One region of the Gilliamella sp. HK2 genome, then DNA from elsewhere that is predicted to be linked to it. Evidence: riboswitches for the same ligand, from Rfam matches in the RefSeq annotation. Region 1 holds a riboswitch; the other holds the start of a gene.
What was found. A riboswitch is a leader RNA that binds a small molecule or an ion and turns the genes downstream of it on or off. The one in region 1 is predicted to bind preQ1.
Positions count from the first base shown of each region.

Region 1 (3,218 bases):
TAACGTGATGACCTAAAAAAGATAAAACACGAACACTGGCATCGCCAATAATTGTTGAGCGCAAATGTCCAACATGCATCTCTTTTGCCACATTAGGCGCAGAATAATCAACCACAATGGTTTGAGGTTTTGCAGGTAAAGTAATGTTAAGTTTATCACTGCTTAAAGCAATTTCATTTTGCTCAGCAATCCAACTATTTTTTAAAAAGATATTGATAAACCCAGGACCTGCAATCTCAACTTTTTCAGCAATATCATCAACATCAAGATGTTGTAAAACTGTCTGAGCAAGTTCCCGAGGTGGTATGCCTAGCTTTTTGGCAATTGACATAACGCCATTAGCTTGATAATCGCCAAATTGCACTTTAGTTGATTGCTTAATCAGCGCATCGCAGTTCTTATCTGCACCCGCCATAATCATTGCTTGCGAAACACGTTGTGTTAATAATTGTTGAATATTCACACTAAACCTAACTAATTATAATAAAATGACCAATATAATACCGACAAAGTCGATAATTGTCACTGATTGCATAAGTGGCTCGATGGTTTTTGCTTAAAGAAAAAGTGAAAAATTTAAGTAAAATCGATATGCTACTTTATGATTTATTATAAATAACCCTATTTGATTATTTGTCAGTATATTTAGGGTTGCAAAAAACTTCAATAAAATCAATGGCTTTTCTGAATGATTTTTAAACAAAAAAATAAACTTATTTTGTGGATTATGTGTTTGGAGAACATTTGTGATTATCAATACCCCTTTTTACTAGCAAAGCTTAAAGAATCGACATAAAGCCACTTCATACCAACAAAAACCACTAAAAAATGGAGCAAAATGAAGTTATTTTATTAATTTAAGCAAATAGTGACTTATCTAATTAACTTTCATTATCTTTTTATTTAAAAATTTCTATTCAATCTCATTCTCCAATATTTAACGAGTTAGATTAAAAAATAGACACTATTCAATATCTGCAAGTTTATGACTTTGTATATTCAATAACCATTTATTATCTAATCGATTTTCGTTAATTTTTCCCAGTAGTTTTATGGTATCAAATATATTGAATGCACCATCTTTTTCACAAGGTGAAAGATAATAGCGTTTTGCCTGTATCTGAGTTTCGATATATTGGCAAAAAGCAATAAAATCACGGTGGTTTTCGGTAACAATTCGCACTTCATTGGCTGTTGGTTGGACTATTTTTTGATAGTGCGACTGGTAGCAAAATTTCGGGCTGAGGGCAATATAATCAATAAGCGCATCGACTTTGCCAAGACCGTTACTTTCAATGGCAATAAAATAACCAGCATTTTTTAATGACAAAAGTAGCTGTGGTAACGCTTTAACCCTAGTGGGTTCACCCCCTGTAATAATAATGTTTTTACTTTTGTATTCGCTTACTTTTGCTATTAATGCCTCTAAGGTAAATCGAGTAAATTGGCGAAAGTTAGTATCACACCAAGCACAATTTAAATTACAGCCTGCAAAGCGGATAAAAATAGCAGGCATTCCCGTATTATAACCTTCGCCTTGTAAAGATTCGAAGATTTCAACTATGCGAAATTCGATCACTTTGGGCTCCGATAATATTCACAATATGAAGTTGGTGTTTCCCATAATTTGATCATCGAAACAGGCAAATATTTAGATAAGCAATCAAAAATAAATTTACTCATCCCTTCTGCAGTTGTTCGGCACGGTAAGGCAAAGACTTTGCGATCCATTTCTTGCAATAATGTAGCAATACGGCACTCATTTCTATTATTTTGATTATAAAGGTAAGCGTGATCGAAAGGATCGACAATATACTTTTTAACAATCATTTTTAGATCGGCATAATCCATTACCATATCTTGACTTGAACCACTATCGATAAGATCACCGCTAATTTCGACTAATAAGCGGTAAGTATGACCATGCAGGTTATGACACTTTTTATTGTGTCCATCTAGCATATGACAAGCATCAAATTGAAACTCTTTGGCTATTTTGAACATGTTGTATTCCTAGTTTTTTTACGTGGGATGGGTTACGAACCACGGTTAGCACGCCTAACAAAATAAAGGTGTTAATATAATGGATAAAAGTTGATTTGTCATCTTTCAACACTGGTTGAACGTGTATTTATATATTACAAACAACTTTATTTTGGCGCTAATTAAGTTTTTTAAATACTCGCTAATTTACTGTACAAATTTTATAAAAAATATTTTAAATTTGCTCTTGAAATTTAGGTTGCAACACTCATTTAGATATCATGCAAATGGGTTGAATGTATACACGCTTAACTCAAATCTATTGCTCAGGAGATAAATACGATGAGGTTAGATAAATTAACAAACAAGTTCCAACAAGCTTTAGCTGATGCGCAGTCAATGGCATTAGGTAAAGACAATCAATATATAGAGCCTGTGCATGTTCTATCAGCCATGCTTAATCAAGAAGGCAGCAGTGTAGCGCCATTGTTAGCTTCAGCGGGTGCAAATGTAGCTATTTTACAACAAGAATTAACTCAGGCGATTGATCGATTACCGCAAGTTCAAGGTGTGGGTGGGGAGGTTATTCCATCACAAGAGTTTGTCCGTACACTTAATTTGTGCGATAAATTATCGCAAAAAAATGGTGACAGTTATATATCATCAGAGCTCTTTATCTTAGCTGCTTTAGAAGATAAAGGGAGCCTAAGTGATATTCTTAAAAAATCAGGTGTCAATAAAGACAAGTTTAGCCAAGCCGTCAATCAAGTAAGAGGTAGTGATAACGTGAATGATCCTAATGCAGAAGATCAACGCGGTGCGTTGAAAAAATATACCATTGATTTAACGCAACGGGCAGAACAAGGCAAACTTGATCCTGTTATTGGGCGTGATGAAGAAATTCGTCGAACTATTCAGGTATTACAACGTCGTACTAAAAATAATCCCGTATTAATTGGTGAGCCGGGTGTAGGTAAAACCGCTATTGTTGAAGGATTAGCACAACGTATCGTTAACCGTGAAGTACCTGAAGGATTGCGTAATAAACGCGTTTTATCATTAGATATGGGTGCCTTGATTGCAGGTGCAAAATATCGTGGCGAATTTGAAGAACGTTTAAAGGCCGTACTTAAAGATTTAGCGAAAGAAGAAGGCCGTATTATATTATTTATTGACGAAATCCATACCATGGTTGGTGCAGGGAAAAGCGATGGTGCAATGGATGCTGGTAATAT
Region 1 covers NZ_LZGV01000094.1:69,726-72,943, reverse strand. The annotation lists gene argS (arginine--tRNA ligase) at 1-463, opposite strand, end outside; gene A9G45_RS09920 (7-carboxy-7-deazaguanine synthase QueE) at 965-1,579, opposite strand; gene queD (6-carboxytetrahydropterin synthase QueD) at 1,576-2,004, opposite strand; PreQ1 riboswitch class I at 2,008-2,053, opposite strand; gene clpB (ATP-dependent chaperone ClpB) at 2,326-3,218, shown strand, end outside.

Region 2 (3,218 bases), on a different contig from region 1:
ATTAGCTATTGCGCGTGATGCAAAACCTGAATTAATCATAAAACTTTGCTGTTTAGCAAATGATTGGAATAAAGCAGTGATGATAGCAAGGCGTGATAATGCTTTTGCTAATGCTATTTTGATGCTTGAAAAAGATCAACCAGAAATAGTGGATAGGTTAAGATTAGAATGGGCAAATGCATTGGCTGATCGAGCGGAATGGTTAGCAGCGATAGATGTTATTTGGCCATTACCAAAATATCGTTATCTTGCTGAAGAATGGTTTAATAACATTGATAAACTAGATGCACAGGCAATAGATGCAAAAGCAATAGTTAAACGTTTAATATTAATGCCTGAGTCGATTGATAAACTTGAAGATCGCTTGACGGAGATAAAAAATAACCCAGATTTTTATCAAAAAAGATTAGGTATTGCTCAACAAATATTAGAACAACAACAATATATTGAAAATTTACGAAGTTTGTTACGTGTATTGATTAACAATATTCTAGCTGATGTAGTCACTTATCCAAATGAATTTACCAAAGTAGATATAGCAAAGTTGATTGAGCTCACTCAAGATAAATCTTTAAAAATTGATATGCCCAATTCTTCGTTAACTTTAGCAAGACATAAGCCTTTATTAGAATCTAATCGGCTTCTTCTTTATATTTGCCCAGAAGCAGGTTACCGTTCAATTTATCATATGGCTGTCTTGACTGATAATAATTATTTATTGGCGTTAGGTGAAGCAGGCATCATTAAAGTTGATAGGCAAGGTAAACAACTTGCTCATTTTATGATTCCAGCTGAAAGATTAGTGATATCTCATAATCGTTTACAGGTTTTGGCATTGGTAAAAAGAAATAACTATTACCGTATTCATAAACTTGATTTAAGTACTGGCAAATTCATTGATTTAGGTGTTGTCCAATTTCAGCAATGTCATTGGACATTTGATGGTATCAATTGGACAATTGTTAATAATAACTGTATTGAAGTGATTAATATAGGCAATACACTAGCGGTTGTTTGGCGAGTCGATTTATCGCCTAATTCTGTGTTACAAATAGCAATAAAAGATCATCAAGAGGCAATATTAACAGTTAATCCTGAGAATTGTTGTGAAGCATTTTACTATAGTATTCCTGAACGTAGACTAATAAATAGACGAGATATTGAAAATGATGGTGATAACGTATTGTTAAGTGATGAGTTAAGAATATCATATTTAAAATATGATTATATAACCAATCAATTATCACATGTTTTTAATAAATTTAACTATGAAGTAATTCCATTAACGATGAGTGAGAAACAATTTAAGAATCTTCATGTTTTAGCAATTGGTCAGATAATAGCGCTGTGTGTGAATCAAGAAGATAGTATTGGTTATAATATTCATTTATATCACCCTGATAGCAACCAGATAAAAATGATCATTGATTGGCATTCATCAATGCCTGTTTCTGGTTTGTGCATTGATGGTGAATATTGTTTCTTTGATAAACAAGGTCGAGTATTACACGTTAATGTTAAGGAAAATAAAGTAACCTCGTTTTCGATCTAACATAAATAGGTGAGAATTTGGGTAAATTAATGGCGTCTTAATGGTACTAGACATTTTTATTTAAAAAGAGTATGGTGTGCGCTTTGTTACGTGGTTCGTGAACCTCCCACGCTAAAAAACTAAGGAAAATTATGAATAAAGTTACACTACTTGGCGATCAATCTGTTCGCTATCCTACAACCTATTGTCCTGAAATACTCGAAACGTTCGATAATAAACACCCAACTAACGATTATTTTGTTAAGTTCAATTGCCCAGAATTTACTAGCCTTTGTCCTATCACTGGGCAGCCTGATTTTGCGACGATTTATATTTCATACGTACCTAATATTAAAATGGTTGAAAGTAAGTCGCTCAAGCTATATCTCTTTAGCTTTCGTAATCATGGCGATTACCACGAAGATTGCATCAATATTATTATGAAAGATCTTATTAAACTAATGGATCCTAAATATATTGAAGTCTGGGGAAAGTTTACCCCTCGCGGTGGAATCTCTATCGATCCTTATGCAAATTATGGTAAAGCCGGCACTAATTGGGAACAAATAGCGATGAGCCGTTTGGCTAATCACGATCTTTATCCTGAAAAAGTCGATAATCGCTAATTCAATTTACCCTAACAGGAAACTCTCAATGCAAACTCGTAAAGCACTAGTGATATTTTCTGGTGGGCAGGATTCTACTACCTGTTTACTGCAAGCCATTGCTGATTATGGTCGTGAAAACGTCGAAACCATCAGCTTTCAATATGGTCAACGTCATGCTATTGAACTTGAAAAAGCCAAGTGGATTGTTGAAGATCTTGGCGTTAAGCAAACCGTGGTGGATACCTCGGTGATTAAACAGACGACCAATAATGCTTTGATTGATGATTCACAACAAATCACCGCAGCCAAAGAAGGCGATTACCCTAATACTTTTGTGGATGGACGTAATATGCTGTTTTTGCTTTTAGCTGGTTGCCATGCCAAGCAACACGGTATTAGTGACATTATTATTGGCGTTTGTGAAACCGATTTTAGTGGCTACCCTGATTGTCGTGATATTTTTATTAAATCAATGAATGTATCGATGAATCTTGCTATGGATTATAATTTCAATCTCATCACCCCTTTGATGTATTTGACTAAAGCTCAAACATGGGAAATGGCTGATAAACTAGGTTATTTGGATTATGTCCGCGACCATACTCATACTTGTTATTACGGAGTTGATGGTGGATGCGGCAAATGCCCGAGCTGTATTCTTCGAGATAAAGGATTAACACAATACCTTAATCATTCAAATTAATTGAAACACTGGGTTCACTTACCCCATTAAAAAAGGACAAATTTATGCACCTGAACGCTAATTCAGAACATATAAACCAATTTACTCACGCACAGCAAATCAAGGCTCTAAGCTGGCTTTCGTTTTTTCATATTTTGGTTATCGCTTCCAGCAATTATTTAGTACAAATTCCATTTGATATTTTTGGTTTTCAAACCACTTGGGGGGCGTTTACTTTTCCATTTATCTTTCTTACCACCGATTTAACTATTCGGGTATTTGGAGCGAGTTTAGCTAGGAAGATAATTTTTGTGGTGATGCTCCCCGCATTGCTATTTTCATATGTGATTTCTGTACTATTTTTTGAAACACATTGGGTTGGTTTATCGGCATTGAC
Region 2 covers NZ_LZGV01000099.1:53,446-56,663, forward strand. The annotation lists gene A9G45_RS12140 (bpX6 domain-containing protein) at 1-1,552, shown strand, start outside; PreQ1 riboswitch class I at 1,637-1,681, shown strand; gene queF (preQ(1) synthase) at 1,684-2,157, shown strand; gene queC (7-cyano-7-deazaguanine synthase QueC) at 2,186-2,842, shown strand; gene A9G45_RS12155 (7-cyano-7-deazaguanine/7-aminomethyl-7-deazaguanine transporter) at 2,914-3,218, shown strand, end outside.
Region 2: linked by a shared signal. The riboswitch ahead of queF (preQ(1) synthase) and the one ahead of queD (6-carboxytetrahydropterin synthase QueD) in region 1 are both predicted to bind preQ1.